DNA from 4 places in the Streptomyces sp. NPDC054796 genome. Region 2 is predicted to be linked to each of the others. Evidence: riboswitches for the same ligand, from Rfam matches in the RefSeq annotation. Region 2 holds a riboswitch; each other region holds the start of a gene.

Region 1 (4,204 bases), on a different contig from region 2:
GCGGCCGAGGCGGACGACGTCGCCGACGGTCAGGTCCACCCCCGTCTCGGCGTGCTGCTCCACGACGGCCACCCGGCGGGCGACGTCCTTGCGGCTCAGCCGCGGCAGCGGCACGTCGTCCAGGGTGATCACCCCGGCCGAGGCGGCCCGTATTCCGGCCAGCAGCCGCAGCAGCGTCGACTTGCCCGAACCGTTGGGCCCCAGCAGCCCCACCGTCTCGCCGGGGCGCGGCGACAGGCTGACCCCTTCGAGGATCAGCTTGCCGTCGGCACGCCAGGCCACATCACGCGCGCGCAGACTCATCCCCGTCCCCCTCCGGTCTCCCGTGCCCCGTGTTCCGTCGCGCCCGCCGTCACCGGGACCTCCTCGTGCGGTGCAGGATCACGACGAACGCGGGCACCCCGATCAGCGAGGTCGCCACGCCGACGGGAAGTTCCTGCGGGTCCAGCACGGTCCGCGCCAGCGTGTCCACCCAGACCAGGAACACCGCGCCCACCAGCGCCGTGGTGGGCAGCAGCCGCCGGTGCCCCGGACCCGTCAGCACGCGTGCGGCGTGCGGCAGGACGAGCCCGACGAAGCCGATCGCGCCCGCCGCGCTGACCAGCACCGCCGTCAACAGTGCCGTCACCAGCAGCAGAAGCATCCGCACCCGCTGGACCGCCACGCCCAGGGCCGCCGCCGCCTCCTGCCCGAAGGCGAACGCGTCCAGCGTGTTGGCCCGCGTCAGACACACGGCGAGCACCAGCACCAGCGCACCCGCGCACAGGGCCACGTCCGTCCAGCCGGCGCTGCTCAGCGACCCCAGCAGCCAGAACAGCACCCCGCGTGTCTGCTCCGCGTCGGCGGAGGTGAAGACGATGAACGAGGTGAGCGCAGAGAAGAGCTGCATGGCGGCGATGCCCGACAGCAGCACTCGGTCCGTCGTCCCGCCCGAGGTGTAGGCGAGCAGCAGCACGAGCCCGAAGGAGACGACCGCGCCCACGAAGGCGCCCGCCGAGAGGGACACGGCCCCGCCGCCGACGCCCAGCACCGCCACGGCCACCGCGCCGGTCGAGGCGCCCGAGGACACACCGAGGACGAACGGGTCGGCCAGCGGGTTGCGCAGCAGCGACTGGAGCACGGCGCCGCACACCCCCAGGCCCGCACCGCACACCGCGGCGAGCAGGGTGCGCGGCAGCCGCAGCTCCCACACGATGCCCTCGCGGATCGGCGTCAGACCGGCCTCGGCGCCACCGAGGCGCTCGGCCACCACCCGCCACACATCGCCGACGCCCAGTGCCGCGGGCCCGATGGTGATGGCCACCGCGACGGACAGTGCGAGGAGCAGCACACCCGCGGCCCACAGCACCGCCGCGCCGGTCCCGGTGCGCGCGGCCCGTACGCTCCACGATCGCGCGGCACGTAGGCGCGCGGCGAGCATCGGCCCGTCGGCGGCGCCGTCCCGTGCGGGTGCGTCGTCCTGTGTGGCCGGTGCGGGCGCGGCCGGCGTGGTGGGTGTGCGTTCGCGCGGCGTACTCAACCGGCGAGCCCGAACGTCCGCAGGCCCTTCGCGACCTTCTCGATGCCCTCGACGGTGCGGATCGACGGATTCATCGCGGCGCCGCTCAGCAGCACATACCGCTTCTTCTCCACGGCCTTCATATGGCGGGTGACCGGGTTGGACTCCAGCCACTTGATCTTCGCGGCGGCGGTCTCGGCCGTCTCGCTCTTACGGCTCAGATCGCCGAGGACGATCACGTCGGGATCGCGGTCCGCGACCCGCTCCCAGTTGATCTGCGGCCACTCGTCGTGTGTGTCGTCGAAGACGTTCGTAGCGCCGACGGCACGCGTGATGATGCCCGGCGCACCGCAGCACCCGGCCAGATACGGCGACTCGGAGTTGGCGAACCAGTACATCAGCCGGGTGTCCGACGCTTCGACGTCCTCCGTCGCCTTCGCGGTGCGTGCCTTCAGCTCGGCGACGAGCTTCTCGCCGCGCTTCTCCACGCCGAACACCTCGGCCAGGTCCCTGACCTCGCCGTAGACGTCGTCCATGCGCAGCGGCTCCGCGCGCTCGCCGTCGCCGCTCCCGCCGTTGTCCTTGGCGCAGTCGGTGGGAGAGAGGTACGTCGGCACGCCCAGCTTCTCGAAGTCCCCGCGCGGGGCCACCCCGCCCTTGCCGAGCGCCGACTCGAAGGACGCCGCCACGAAGTCCGGCTCCTCGTCCAGCACGCGTTCGAAGGAGGGCGCGTTGTCCGCGAGACGTTCGACCTTGGCGTTCTCCTCGCCCAGGCCCTTGGCGACGGGGTCGGTCCAGGTGGCGGTGCCCGCCATGCGGTCGGCGAGGCCGAGGGAGAGCAGGATCTCCGTCGTGCCCTGGTTCAGCGAGACGGCCCGCCTGGGCGGGGAGTCGACGGTGACCTTCTCGCCGCAGTTCTCCAGCGTGCGCGGATAGCCCCCGGACGCCGTGGACTTCCCGGAGCCCTCACCCCCGCCCCCGGAGCCCGAGCCGGAGCCCTTTGTGCCGCAGGCCGCCGTCAGCGCCATCAGCGAGGTGAGGAGTACGGCCGCGATGCGGGTACGGCGTGAGGTCGCCACCACAGTTCCCATCCGTCAGAGGCCCAGTCGCGAGGCCCGGCGTCCTTCCGCCCCGGTGCCGGGGCGGACCGCCAGCAGGTCTTCGGACTCGGGACTCCCACGGGCCGAGCGCCTTCCCGGACTCCTCCAGTGGCCTCTGCTCGCCCGCCCTGTCCCTCACCGCTGCGCGTCAGTTCCGGGTTCGCACCGGATTCCCTGACCCCATCAGGGGTTCGACTGGCGTCGGCAAGCTATCACACGGACCTGGGCGGTTCGCCCGGCGGCCGATGCGCTGAGCTGCGAGGACGGGGCGCGGAGAGGTGGTGTGCCGGGCCGTCAGGACATCAAGGGCGGTTGACGCCTTACACGTCGGGTAGAAGCGCCACCGAGTCCCAAGGGCCAGCCGCGGCACACGCGGCTCACCGAGCAGAGGGCCGAGAGGACAGAGCAGAGGGAGGCACCATGCGCACCCGTACCCGCCGCACGCCGACCACCGCAGCCCTGCGCAGAGTCGCCCTGCGCGCCGTCAGAAGGATCGCGCACCCCGCGCGCGCCCGCTCCGGCACGGGCCACCCGCACCGCGACCTGAACCGTCCGCGCCCCGGTGCCCACACCCTGCGCCCGTACCAGGTGACACCCCACGACGCGCTCCAGCGCCGGGGCCCCACCACACTCTGAGGGGCCGCTGAGAGGCCGTTGAGGGGCCGTTCCCGCGCGCCCCGCCCGTCCGCGTCCGTCCCCCGGTCTTTACCTGCCACCGTCGCACCACCCAGGATCGGATCATCGTCGAGCGAAGGAGCGCCGGGATGGCGACGGTGGTACTGGTCGGGACCCTGGACACCAAGGGCGCGGAGTACGCCTGGCTGAGCGCGCGGTTACGGGAGCTGGGCTGCGAGGTGGTACTCGTCGACGCCGGGGTGCGACGTGTCCCGCCGGGCGCACCGGCCGCCGACGTGTCGGGCGAGGCCGTCGCACGCGCCGCCGGCCACGGCCTGGAGCGACTGCGCGCGACGGGCGACCGCAACACGGCGGTGACGGCCATGGCGGAGGGCGCCGAGCACGTCGTGCGGGACCTGTACGAGGCGGGCCGCCTGCACGCACTGCTGGCGGTCGGCGGCAGCGGCGGCTCGTTCATCGCGGCCCGCGCGATGCGCGCGCTCCCCATCGGGGTGCCCAAGCTGCTGGTGAGCACCATGGCGGGCGGGGACGTGGGCCCGTACGTGGGCAGCGGCGATGTCACGCTGATGCACAGCGTGGTGGACATCGCCGGGATCAACTCCGTCTCGCGGCTCGTACTCGGCAACGCGGCAGCCGCCGCGGCCGGTATGGCCGCGCACCGGGCACGCGCCGTGGCGGAGCCCGGGCCGCGGGGGCGCAAGGTCATCGGCGCGACGATGTTCGGTGTCACCACGCCCGCGGTGGACGCGGCACGGGCGCGCCTGGAGGAACTGGGCTACGAGGTGCTGGTCTTCCACGCCACGGGCGTGGGCGGCCGGGCCCTGGAGAGGCTCGCCGCCGACGGCCAGCTGGACGGTGTGCTGGATCTGACGACGACCGAGCTGGCCGACGACCTCGTCGGCGGTGTGCTCAGCGCGGGCCCCGACCGGCTCACGGCGGCGGGCGCCGCTGCGCTCCCGCAGGTCGTCGC
Region 2 (4,204 bases):
GAGCCAGGACGACCAGTAGCGCCGCTCGCCCGGGTTCCACCGTCCGCCGGGCACGACCGTACGGGCCCAGCACCGCGCCAGCGCGCGCCGCCGCAGCCGCCGTTCGAGGTCGTCGAAGTGCCGGTTGGCGGTGTCGTGCAGGCGCTCCATCTCGTTCTCGGACAGGCGCGGGGAGCCCCTGCGTACCGGGGTGGAGCCGCGCGAGTAGGCGATGGCGGTGCGGTACGCGGTCTCGATGTGGCCCGGCCACAGCTCGGTGCACCGCTGGTAGATGTCGATGGCCTTCGCGTACTCCTTGGGCCGGTAGGAGCCCACCCGTTCGTGCAGCGCCGCCTGGTGGAGGCGGAGGGTGAGGTTGCCCGGCGAGTACTCGGCGGCGTCGGCGAAGGCGCGCAGCGCTGCGGCGTACCGCCGGGGGACGCTGTAGGCCAGCAGCGGCGCGGGCAGCGGCCGGGCCTGTTCGCGCGCCTGTGCCTTCTCCTGCTCGGTGACGCCGTGCCGGAACCGCGCGTAGCCGCGCACGTCGTGGTCCCAGCGCTCCCAGCGGGGGATGCGGCGGCGCATCGCGGGGAGGCCGCGCACGCTGACGGTGGTGTAGCAGGCGAGCGTCTCCACCAGTTGCTCGTCCCGCGGCTTCTCGACGACGGTGGCCGCCACGATCTGCCCCTGCGGCGCCCGCACGATCCGTACGGATACCCGGCGCAGCCCCTCCTCGACCGGCTCCATCTCGGTGAGGTGGACGTGGAACGCGCGCGGTCTGGACACCGTGAGCCGCACCACGGACTCCAGCCAGCCGTGCGGGGTGGACGACGCCTGCGGCGAGGGCGCGACGGGGGTGGGCGAGGCGGCGCCGGGCGCGAGCAGCGAGTCGTTCGACGTGGCGCTCAGACGCACCGCGAGATGGGCGGCCAGTTCACGGCACGCCTGGCGCCGCGCGGCGGCGGAACCGTCGCCCCCGCCCCCGCCTCCACCCTCGCCCCCGGTCTCGCCCGGCGCCTCGCCGTCGCCCGGGTCGGGGCGCACCACGAGGGGGAGGATGCGGCCCTGTCCCCTGAGGTACTGCGCGGCCGAGGTGACGGCACGGGAGAGCAGGATGATGAGCAGGCCGCCGAAGGCGGCGAAGATCCAGACGGCGACGCCGCTCGCGATTCTGATCCCCGTCTGGTCCATGGCCGTCCCCCCGGTGCCTCATCGTGGCAGCGGAACTCGGGGCTCAGTAGGGCGCGCAGGCGACGACGCGCACGCCACTGCGCCACGCGCCGGGGGACCAGGCGGGCCGGGGCGCACTGTTCAGTGCCGTTCCGCCGACGTAGGGTGGGCGGCGCAGTCGGTTCGCCCTGCCCTCCAGGCAGGCGCGTCGCAAGAGGGAATCCGGTGAGAATCCGGAGCTGCCCCGCAGCGGTGAGCGGAAACGACCGCCGTCATCAGCACTGGTCCCAGGAAGGGTCCGGGAAGCGACGGCCAGTAGGTGCCGGGCGAGAAGCGCCCGGCGGGTCCGCGAGTCCGAAGACCTGCCAACTGTCCGCGTACGAAACCCGTGCGCGGAGATCTCGGTGACCTCGAGGGCGGGTCGGCGGTACGGGAAGGGCGCGGACGGCGTGCGCCTCCCGTGAGCCTTTCCTTCGTCCCCTCGCTCGGCCTCCGGGGTCACCGACACGACTCGCGAAGGAGAGTTGAGTGACCAGCAAGTCCGCAGCCGCGGCAACCCGCGCCACTGTCCACGGATACCCCCGCCAGGGCTCCAAGAGGGAACTCAAGAAGGCCGTCGAGGGCTACTGGAAGGGCCGGGTCACCGCAGAAGCCCTGCGGGAGACCGCGGCCACCCTGCGCCGGGACAACTGGCGGCGCCTCGCCGACGCCGGGATCAACGAGGTTCCCACCGGGGACTTCTCGTACTACGACCATGTGCTGGACACCACCGTGATGGTCGGCGCCGTCCCCGAGCGGCACCGCGACGCCGTGGACACCGACGCGCTGGACGGCTACTTCGCCATGGCACGCGGCACCCAGGAGACCGCGCCCCTGGAGATGACCAAGTGGTTCGACACCAACTACCACTACCTGGTGCCCGAACTGGGCCCCGGCACGGTCTTCACCGCCGACTCCGCCAAGCCCGTCGGAGAGCTGAGGGAGGCGGTGGCACTGGGGCACACCGCGCGGCCCGTGCTCGTCGGACCCGTCACCTATCTCCTTCTCGCCAAGCCCGCGCCCGGCGTGGCGGACGGCTTCGAGCCGCTCACGCTGCTGGACCGGCTGCTGCCCGTGTACGCCGAGGTGCTGGCCGATCTGCGGGCAGCGGGCGCCGAGTGGGTGCAGCTCGACGAACCGGCGCTCGCCTCGGACCGCACGGCGGCCGAACTGAACGCGGCCGAGCGCGCCTACCGCGAACTGGGCGCCCTCACCGACCGGCCCAAGCTGCTGGTCGCCTCCTACTTCGACCGCCTCGGCGAGGCCCTGCCCGTGCTGGCCAAGTCGCCCGTGGAGGGGCTGGCCCTGGACTTCACCGGGCCCGGCGCCGCCAACCTTGACGACCTGGCACGCGCGGGTGGACTGCCGGGCAAGCGGCTCGTCGCGGGCGTCGTCGACGGCCGCAACGTGTGGATCAACAACCTGGAGAAGTCGCTGGGCACCCTCGCTTCCCTCCTCGGCCTCGCGGAACGGGTGGACGTCGCGCCGTCCTGCTCGCTGCTGCACGTGCCACTGGACGCCGCCGCGGAACGCGACGTCGACCCGCAGATCGCGCGCTGGCTCGCCTTCGCCCGGCAGAAGACCGAGGAGGTCGTCACCCTGGCCCGCGGCCTGAGCGGCGGCACCGACCTCATCACCGGGCGGCTCTCAGCCAACCGCGCCGACCTCGCCTCCCGCGCCTCCTCCGCGCTGACCAGCGATCCCGCCGTCCGCGCGCGCTGCGCGGCGGCCACACCGGCCGACGCGCGCCGCTCGCAGCCGTATCCGGAGCGCGCGGCGGCGCAGCGCGCCCGCCTGGGGCTGCCGCTGCTGCCGACCACCACCATCGGCTCGTTCCCGCAGACGACGGAACTGCGCACGGCCCGCGCCGAACTGCGGAGCGGACGCATCGACGACACCGCGTACGACCAGCGCATCGCCGCCGAGATCCGCGAGGTGCTGGCCTTCCAGGAGGAGGCGGGCCTGGACGTCCTGGTGCACGGCGAGCCCGAACGCAACGACATGGTCCAGTACTTCGCCGAGCGGCTGAACGGCTACCTCGCCACCCAGCACGGCTGGGTGCAGTCCTACGGCACGCGCTATGTGCGCCCGCCGATCCTGGCGGGCGACATCTCGCGGCCCGAGCCGATGACCGTCGCCTGGACCACGTACGCGCAGTCGCTCACGAACCGTCCTGTCAAGGGCATGCTGACGGGCCCGGTCACGATGCTGGCCTGGTCCTTCGTGCGCGACGACCAGCCGCTGGGGGAGACAGCGCGGCAGGTGGCACTGGCCCTGCGCGACGAGGTCCAGGACCTGGAAGGCGCGGGCACCGCCGTCATCCAGGTCGACGAGCCCGCGCTGCGCGAGACCCTGCCGCTGCGGGCCGCCGACAGGGAGGCGTATCTCGACTGGGCCACCGAGGCGTTCCGGCTCACCACGAGCGGCGTACGCGCGGACACCCAGATCCACACGCACATGTGCTACGCGGAGTTCGGCGACATCGTCTCCGCGATCGAGGCGCTCGACGCGGACGTCATCAGCCTCGAAGCGGCCCGCTCCCACATGCGGGTGGCGGACGAACTGGCCGCCGTCGGCTACCCGCGCGAGGTCGGCCCCGGCGTCTACGACATCCACTCGCCGCGCGTGCCCGGCGCGGACGAGGCAGCGGCGCTGCTGCGCAAGGGACTTGAGGCGATCCCCGCCGAACGGCTGTGGGTCAACCCCGACTGCGGCCTGAAGACCCGGGGCTGGACGGAGGTGCGCGCCTCACTGGAGCACCTGGTCGAGGCGGCGCGCACGGTACGGGCCGGACTGCCGCCGACGCCGACGCGGCGGTAACGGCGCAACGGCCCCCCTGAACGGCGGGCTCCGGCAAGCAGGTGGCCTCGCGCCGGAGCCCGCCCTGCCCACCGGGCGTTCGCCTGCCCGGTGTGTCACGCCCTCGCGGCGGTACGTACGGTCCTCTTCCGCGTACCGCCGCGAGGGTGATCTCCCGCACGAGGACGGACATCGAGCCACGGTGAGAAACGTGACA
Region 3 (4,204 bases), on a different contig from region 2:
CTATGTGACGACCTCGGACTTCGTGCGCGGCAGGTTCGGCTCGCGCGGGCTCTCGCTGGCGGTGGCGCTGACGGGCATCCTCGCGACGATGCCGTACATCGCGCTCCAGCTCGTCGGCATCCAGGCGGTGCTCGACGTGATGGGCGTCGGCGGCGGGGAGTCGACGCACTGGTTCATCAAGGACCTGCCGATCCTCATCGCGTTCGGCGTGCTCGCGGCCTACACCTACTCCTCCGGGCTGCGCGCTCCCGCACTGATCGCGTTCGTGAAGGACGCGCTGATCTACATCGTCATCGCCGTCGCCATCATCTACATCCCGATCAAGCTCGGCGGCTTCGACGTGATCTTCGACAAGGCGGGCGCCTACTTCGCCGAGGAGAACCCCGCCACGGGCGCCCCGCGCGGCGAGCTGGCCAGCGGACCCAACGCGCAGTGGGCCTACGGGACGCTGGCGCTGGGCTCGGCGCTGGCGCTGTTCATGTACCCGCACTCGATCACCGCGACGCTCTCCAGCCGCAGCCGCGAGGTGATCCGCCGCAACACCACCATCCTGCCGCTCTACTCGCTGATGCTGGGCTTCCTGGCGCTGCTGGGCTTCATGGCCATCGCGGCGGGGATCACCGTGGAGAACGGGCAGCTCGCGGTGCCGCAGCTGTTCGAGGAGATGTTCCCGGACTGGTTCGCCGGGGTGGCCTTCGCCGCCATCGGCATCGGCGCCCTGGTCCCGGCCGCGATCATGTCGATCGCAGCCGCGAATCTCTTCACCCGGAACATCTACAAGGACTTCCTCCGTCCGAACGCCACGGCGGCGCAGGAGACCAAGGTCTCCAAGCTGGTCTCGCTGCTGGTGAAGGTCGGCGCGCTCGTCTTCGTCCTGGGCATGGACAAGACCGTGGCCATCAACTTCCAGTTGCTGGGCGGGATCTGGATCCTCCAGACCTTCCCCGCGCTGGTCGGCGGCCTGTTCACGCGCTGGTTCCACCGCTGGGGCCTGCTGGCGGGCTGGGCCGTGGGCATGGTCTACGGCACGCTCGCCGCGTACGGCGTCGCCAGCCCGACGCAGGAGCACTTCGGCGGCAGCAACGCGACGATCCCCGGCATCGGCGAGATCGGCTACATCGGTCTGACGGCCTTCGTGCTGAACGTCCTCGTCACGGTCGTCGCGACCCTCGTGCTGCGCGCCGTGAAGGCGCCCGACGGCATCGACGAGACGAGCCCCGGCGACTACACGGCGGACGCGGGCGACCCCGGCGTCCGCGAGGAACTGCCCCCGCCCACGGGCGCGGACGACACAGGGGACGCCAACGACGCAGGCGCCACGACGGAGGGCGCCGGCTCCGGGGAGGGCGCCAGGACGGCGGCCCACTGACCCCAGGGGCGCCCCGCGATCACCTCGGCACCCCCGAACCCGCCTGGCCCGGCCGCCGGGCCCACAGCGCCCCGCTGACGCCTCCGCGTCAGCGGGGCGCTGCGCGTTCCCCCTACCGACACAAGATATGGGGGTGGGTGCGTAAGCCAGCACAACATGTATTCTCGTGCTCGCTGTCGCCGCAGGGGAATCCGGTGCGAGTCCGGAACTGTCCCGCAACGGTGTGCGATGGGCCGATCTGTGCCATGACGCGCAGCCCGCCGCGAGTCCGAGTACCTGTCGGCAGCATCGATGACGTCCGGGCCTCGTGGGTTGGGCCGGAGGACGCTGCGTGGTGTGCCGTGCCGCCCCTGCGGGCGACGGTCAGGGCTGCCCGCACGCGCCCCCGCGCACCGCCCCGCACGGCCCCAGCCGAGCGAGGGAGAGCACGTCCAGTGACGACCGCACCAGCAGCACCCGTCGAAGCGGAGTCCGACTCAGCCGGGGCAGCCGAATCAGCCGGGGCAGCCGGGGCAGCGGGACCCAACGGACCGGCCACCGCGGCCGGACCCGCCGAGTCCGCCAAGCGCTCCGCGCTGCTGCGCACCCTGACCGAGCTGACCGCCGACCTCCCCGGCACCGACCCCGGACGGGTCGCGGGCGCCGCGCTGCGCGGGGCCCAGCCGGGCGCCGACGAGGGCGAGTTGCGCTCGCTCGCCTGCGAGGCGGCTGCCGGTCTGATCGGCGAGGAGCCGGTGTACTCCCGCCTCGCGGCGCGGCTGCTGACCCTCGCGGTGCGCGAAGAGGCCGCCGGGCAGGGCGCGGTCTCCTTCTCCGCCTCGGTGGCGACGGGCCACCGCGAGGGCCTGATCGCGGACGGCACGGCCGCGTTCGTACGGGCGCACGCTGAGCGGCTGGACGCGCTCGTCGAGCGGGCCGTCGAGGACGGCGCCGACGACCGCTTCGGCTACTTCGGGCTGCGGACGGTCCACTCCCGCTATCTGCTGCGCCACCCGACATCCCGTCAGATCATCGAGACCCCGCAGCACTTCCTGCTGCGCGTGGCCTGCGGACTGGCCGAGGACGCGTCGGAGCGGGCGCTGGACGAGGTCGCGGAGCTGTACCGGCTGACCAGCTCGCTCGCCTATCTGCCCTCGTCCCCCACCCTGTTCAACTCCGGCACCCGGCACCCGCAGATGTCCTCCTGCTATCTGCTGGACTCGCCGCTGGACGAACTGGACTCGCTCTACGAGCGCTACCACCAGGTGGCGCGCCTCTCGAAGCACGCGGGCGGCATCGGCATCCCCTTCTCCCGCATCCGCTCCAGGGGCTCGCTGATCCGGGGCACCAACGGGCACTCCAACGGCATCGTCCCGTTCCTGCGCACCCTGGACTCCTCCGTCGCCGCCGTGAACCAGGGCGGACGGCGCAAGGGCGCGGCCTGCGTCTACCTGGAGACGTGGCACGCGGACCTGGAGGAGTTCCTGGAGCTGCGGGACAACACGGGCGAGGAGGCCCGCCGCACCCACAACCTCAACATCGCGCACTGGATCCCCGACGAGTTCATGCGCCGCGTCGAGGCGGACGCCGAGTGGTCGCTGCTCTCGCCCTCCGACGCGCCGGAGCTGGTGGACCTGTGGGGCGACGAGTTCGACGCCGCCTACCGCAGGGCGGAGGCCGAGGGCCGCTACGCCAAGCGCGTCCCCGCACGCCAGCTCTACGCCCGCATGATGCGCACCCTCGCGCAGACCGGCAACGGCTGGATGACCTTCAAGGACGCGTCCAACCGCACCGCCAACCAGACGGCCGAGCCGGGCCGCGTCGTCCACTCCTCGAACCTGTGCACCGAGATCCTGGAGGTCACCGACGACGGCGAGACGGCCGTCTGCAACCTCGGCTCCGTCAACCTCGCGGCCCATCTGGGGGACGTCTCCCGTGGCTGGGAGGAGGCGATGGACTGGGAGAAGCTGGACGCGACCGTCCGCACGGCCGTGACCTTCCTGGACCGGGTCGTGGACATCAACTACTACCCGACGGACCAGGCGGCCACGTCCAACTCCCGCTGGCGCCCCGTCGGCCTGGGCGTGATGGGCCTCCAGGACGTCTTCTTCCGGCTGCGGCTGCCCTTCGACTCGCCCGAGGCCACCGCGCTCTCCACCCGTATCGCCGAGCGGATCATGCTCGCCGCCTACGAGGCGTCGGCCGCGCTGGCCGAGCGGCACGGCCCGCTGCCCGCCTGGTCCGAGACCCGTACGGCGCGTGGCGTGCTGCACCCGGACCACTACGCGGACGCGGACGCCTCCGAGCGGGCCTGGCCCGAGCGCTGGGAGGCGCTGCGCGCCCGTATCGCGGAGACCGGCATGCGCAACGCGCTGCTGCTGGCCATCGCGCCGACGGCGACGATCGCCTCGATCGCCGGCGTCTACGAGTGCATCGAGCCCCAGGTCTCCAACCTCTTCAAGCGCGAGACGCTCAGCGGCGAGTTCCTCCAGGTCAACGCCTATCTGGTGGAGGAGCTGAAGCGGCAGGGCCTGTGGGACGACCGCGCCAGGGAGGCGCTGCGCGAGTCCAACGGCTCCGTCGAGGGCCTTACGTGGGTCCCCGAGGACGTGCGGAAGCTGTACCGCACGGCGTGGGAGCTGCCGCAGCGCGCGCTCATCGACATGGCGGCGGCGCGCACGCCGTACCTCGACCAGAGCCAGTCGCTGAACCTGTTCATGGCGTCGCCGACGATCGGCAAGCTCAGCTCGATGTACGCGTACGCCTGGAAGCGCGGCATCAAGACCACGTACTACCTGCGCTCGCGCCCCGCCACGCGGATCGCGCGCGCGGCGAGCAGCACGGCGGGTGCGACGG
Region 4 (4,204 bases), on a different contig from region 2:
TGGCGGACTGGAGCAGGAGCGCGGGGCCGCTCCCGGCCGGATGGGGTACGCGTACCATCTGGCAGTACGCGAACAAGGGCAAGCTGCCGGGTGACCAGAATCTCTTCAACGGTTCGATGGCCCAGCTCAGACGCTACGCGCGCGGCTGACCAGCGCCCCTTCCCCTAAGTTTCCCCAAGGGGCCACCGGGGCCCCGGCGGTGATCTCAGAACACACGGGAGGGCGCGCGCAAGCGCCCCGGAAGCGCCGCTCACAACAGGCGTCAGGTAGTGACACTCCGACGCCTGCCGCAGTTCACCTTCCGTTCACCCGTGCTTCTTACGTTCACCGAGTCATCAACCTTCGAACTGATTGTGGCCTGGGTGAATGGAACACATCACGCTTCTCATCGGGATCGTGATCGTCACGGCCTTGGTGTTCGACTTTACGAACGGCTTCCACGACACGGCCAACGCCATGGCCACCACCATTTCCACGGGGGCTCTCAAGCCCAAGACCGCGGTGGCGATGTCGGCGGCCCTCAACCTCGTCGGCGCGTTCCTCTCGGTCGAGGTGGCCAAGACCATCTCGTCGGGAATCATTGACGAAGGCTCCGGTATCCGGCCCGAAGTGATCTTCGCGGGTCTCGTCGGCGCCATCATCTGGAACCTGCTGACCTGGCTGGCGGGCCTCCCCTCCAGCTCCTCCCACGCCCTGATGGGCGGCCTCATCGGCGCCACCGTCGCCTCCGTCGGCCTCGGGGCCGTCAACGCCGACGTCGTCGTGATGAAGGTCCTCATCCCGGCACTCGCGGCGCCGCTCGTCGCGGGCATCGCAGCGCTCGTCGCGACGCGGCTGACGTACCGGCTCGCCCGGCACGCCGACGAGGGCCAGACCGCCAAGGGCTACCGCGCGGGCCAGATCACCTCGGCCGCGCTCGTCTCCCTCGCGCACGGCACCAACGACGCGCAGAAGACCATGGGTGTGATCACGCTCGCGCTGATCACCGGCGGCGCCCTCGCGCCGAGCGCCGACCCGCCGGTGTGGGTCATCGCCGCCGCCGGCATCGCCATAGCGGCCGGTACGTACCTCGGCGGCTGGCGGATCATCCGCACCATGGGCAAGGGCATCACCGACATCCAGCCCCCGCAGGGCTTCGCGGCCCAGACCAGCGCGGCGGCCACCATCCTGGCCTCCTCGCACATCGGCTTCTCCCTCTCGACCACCCACGTCTGCTCCGGCGCCGTCATGGGCTCCGGGCTCGGCCGCAAGGGCGGCGTCGTGCGCTGGTCGACGGCGGGCCGGATGGTCACGGGCTGGGCACTGACCCTCCCCGCGGCCGGTCTCGTCGCCGCGGGTTCGGCCCTGCTGGCCGACCAGGGCGACTGGGGCGTGGCCACGGTCGCGGTCCTCGCGCTGGCGATCTGCCTCACCATCTGGGCGCTCTCGCGGCGCCAGCCGGTGGACCACACCAACGTGAACGACGTCCACGACGGCGCGACCCCCGCACCGGCCGACGGCTCCGGTGTTCCCGGCGTTCTCGGCGGCGCGGACGAGCCCGCCGGTGTCGTCACCGCGGCCATGCGCTCCGTCGCACCGCCTCCGGCCCCCGGCACGCCCGTCACCTCCGAGGCGGCGGCAGCGGCCCTGGGCGCGGACACGGCCGACGGGACCTCGTCCGACGAGACCGACGAGACCGCCTCCGAGCCCCGGCCCGAGCATGTGCCGTTCGCAGGAGCGGAGCCCACGCTTCCGGAGCCTCGCCCGCGCGCGGGCACCGCACGTCCCCGGTCCGGCGTCCCCTCCTAGAGGCCCCGGCACCCCACCCCGTCCAGGAAGTCAGAAGGAAGACCGCTATGAACATCGACTGGGCCGCTCTCGGCCAGGTCTTCGGCGTCAGCCTCGTGGCGACGGTCGGCCTGGTGGGCGTGTTCACGCTCGGCATCGTCGGCTCCTCGGCCCGCAAGGCGGACGGCACCGGCGCCCCGGCGCTCGCCCGCACCGGTGCCTACGCCTGCTTCGCGCTGTGCGCGGCGGCCGTGGCGTTCGGCATCTACCTCATCGCCGCCTAGCGACGACAGCGGACGACAGCGTCCGTCCGTCCGCACACGACGGCATCCTGACGAGGGGTACGAGCGGTTGCTCGTACCCCTCGTCCATGTGCGCCCGTGTGTCTCCTCACACTCTCCCGTCGCAGGTCAGGGCGAGTTGACGCCCTCTCGTGAACCGTGGTGGACTTCCCGTTGCCCAACGGCGGCAGGAGAGGAAGCCGGTGCGAATCCGGCGCGGTCCCGCCACTGTCACCGGGGAGCGCTCCCCAACCAGAAGGTCACGGCCCACGCGCACATGCGGGCTGGAAGGCCGGGGAGGGGGTCCGTACGACACCCCCTGAGCGCCGATCCGGGAGCCAGGAGACTCTCACCGCCGGTCACGTCGAGCCAGGGCGAGGACCCTGAGTGAGGACACCGCCATGCCCGGCTTCACCGCCAACCAACTCCTGGCCGCACGCCCTGACGTGGGCACGGCACGCCCGGTGCCCACCACGGCACCGGCCCTACGAGGCATGACGGCGCGCTGACGGATGCGGGCCCCACGCGCCCACGCCTGTGGCGCAGCCCTCGGATTCCTCGGCGACCTGCTGCTCGGTGACCCCCGGCGCGGCCACCCCGTGGCCGCCTTCGGGCGCGCCGCCGGTGCGGCCGAGCGCCGCCTGTGGCGCGACCGGCGCGACAGCGGCGCCGCCTACACGGCCCTGTGCGTCGCGGGCGCCGTCGCCGCTGCGACGGCGCTGACGCGCGCCGCGCGTGCGGCGGACCGCCGTACGAACAGCGCTGACACCGTGGCCCACGGCCCCGCGAGCGTCGCCCTCACCGCGGGCGTCACCTGGACCGTGCTCGGCGGCGCCGGGCTGGTCCGCGAGGCACGCGCCGTCGGCGCCGCACTGGAGGCGGGCGATCTGGCGGCGGCGCGGCGGCGGCTGCCCCATCTGTGCGGACGCGACCCCCAGGCGCTGGACGCCGACGGGATCGCGCGCGCCGTGGTCGAGTCCGTCGCCGAGAACACCTCGGACGCGGTCGTCGGCGCCCTCGTGTGGGGCGCGCTGGCCGGAGTGCCCGGGATGGCGGGCTTCCGCGCCGTCAACACGCTCGACGCGATGGTCGGCCACCGCTCCCCCCGCCATCTGCGCTTCGGCTGGGCTTCGGCCCGGCTCGACGATGTCGCGGGCTGGCCCGGTGCCCGGCTCACCGCCGTCCTCGCAGCGCTCGCGGGCCCGGACCCGCGCGGCGCGCTGCGCGCCTGGCGTACGGACGCGCACCGCCACCCGAGCCCCAACGCGGGCCCCGTGGAGGCCGCGTTCGCCGGTGCGCTGGGCGTGCGGCTGGGCGGAACGCTCTCCTACGGCGGGCGGACCGAGCACAGGCCCGTACTCAACTCGCCCGGACGCGCCGTGGAGACCGGTGACATCGCGCGCGCGGCGCGGCTGTCGCGTCGCGTCGGCGTGCTCGCGCTCGCGGTGACCGCGGCGGGGCGGCTCGCCGCCGGGGCTGCGCATTCCCGGTACTCCCGCGTGCGCGGGCCACGGAAGGGGACCTCATGAGCGGCACGGCCGACAGCGGCAACGGCAACGGCAGAAACGGCAACGGCGGCAACGCCGGACCGCGCCCGACCACCAGGGGCGGCGGCCTCCTCGTCGCGGGCACGACCTCCGACGCGGGCAAGAGCGTCGTCACCGCGGGCATCTGCCGCTGGCTGGCCCGCAAGGGCGTGAAGGTCGCCCCGTTCAAGGCCCAGAACATGTCGCTGAACTCCTTCGTCACCCGCGAGGGCGCCGAGATCGGCCGCGCCCAGGCCATGCAGGCCGCGGCGGCCAGGGTGGAGCCCAGCGCGCTGATGAACCCCGTACTGCTGAAGCCGGGCGGCGACCGCACCAGCCAGGTCGTGCTGCTGGGCAGGCCCGTGGGCGAACTCAGCGCACGCGGCTACCACGAGGGCCGCCAGGAGAAGCTGCTGGCCACGGTCACCGACTGCCTCGACGAGCTGCGCCGCACCCACGACGCCGTCATCTGCGAGGGCGCGGGCAGCCCCGCCGAGATCAACCTGCGGCGCAGCGACATCGTCAACATGGGCCTCGCCCGCGCCGGACGGCTGCCCGTCGTGGTCGTCGGCGACATCGACCGGGGCGGCGTCTTCGCGTCCTTCTTCGGCACGACGGCGCTGCTGGCCC

What was found. Region 2 has a riboswitch for cobalamin ahead of metE (5-methyltetrahydropteroyltriglutamate--homocysteine S-methyltransferase). Riboswitches for the same ligand answer to the same signal wherever they lie in the genome.
Region 1: another riboswitch for cobalamin. It lies ahead of ACWGJ2_RS21250 (ABC transporter substrate-binding protein); the one in region 2 lies ahead of metE (5-methyltetrahydropteroyltriglutamate--homocysteine S-methyltransferase).
Region 3: another riboswitch for cobalamin. It lies ahead of ACWGJ2_RS09300 (ribonucleoside-diphosphate reductase subunit alpha); the one in region 2 lies ahead of metE (5-methyltetrahydropteroyltriglutamate--homocysteine S-methyltransferase).
Region 4: another riboswitch for cobalamin. It lies ahead of ACWGJ2_RS28060 (cobalamin biosynthesis protein); the one in region 2 lies ahead of metE (5-methyltetrahydropteroyltriglutamate--homocysteine S-methyltransferase).

The regions. Positions count from the first base shown of each region.
Region 1 is NZ_JBSHAO010000025.1:31,322-35,525, reverse strand. It holds gene ACWGJ2_RS21260 (ABC transporter ATP-binding protein) at 1-303, opposite strand, end outside; gene ACWGJ2_RS21255 (FecCD family ABC transporter permease) at 353-1,420, opposite strand; gene ACWGJ2_RS21250 (ABC transporter substrate-binding protein) at 1,516-2,589, opposite strand; cobalamin riboswitch at 2,634-2,813, opposite strand; gene ACWGJ2_RS21245 (hypothetical protein) at 3,019-3,234, shown strand; gene ACWGJ2_RS21240 (Tm-1-like ATP-binding domain-containing protein) at 3,363-4,204, shown strand, end outside.
Region 2 is NZ_JBSHAO010000022.1:101,797-106,000, reverse strand. It holds gene ACWGJ2_RS20060 (hypothetical protein) at 1-1,170, opposite strand, end outside; cobalamin riboswitch at 1,311-1,533, shown strand; gene metE (5-methyltetrahydropteroyltriglutamate--homocysteine S-methyltransferase) at 1,678-4,008, shown strand.
Region 3 is NZ_JBSHAO010000008.1:80,452-84,655, reverse strand. It holds gene mctP (monocarboxylate uptake permease MctP) at 1-1,369, shown strand, start outside; cobalamin riboswitch at 1,527-1,667, shown strand; gene ACWGJ2_RS09300 (ribonucleoside-diphosphate reductase subunit alpha) at 1,804-4,204, shown strand, end outside.
Region 4 is NZ_JBSHAO010000040.1:29,500-33,703, reverse strand. It holds gene ACWGJ2_RS28075 (lysozyme) at 1-149, shown strand, start outside; gene ACWGJ2_RS28070 (anion permease) at 367-1,788, shown strand; gene ACWGJ2_RS28065 (hypothetical protein) at 1,836-2,051, shown strand; cobalamin riboswitch at 2,195-2,416, shown strand; gene ACWGJ2_RS28060 (cobalamin biosynthesis protein) at 2,561-3,577, shown strand; gene ACWGJ2_RS28055 (cobyric acid synthase) at 3,574-4,204, shown strand, end outside.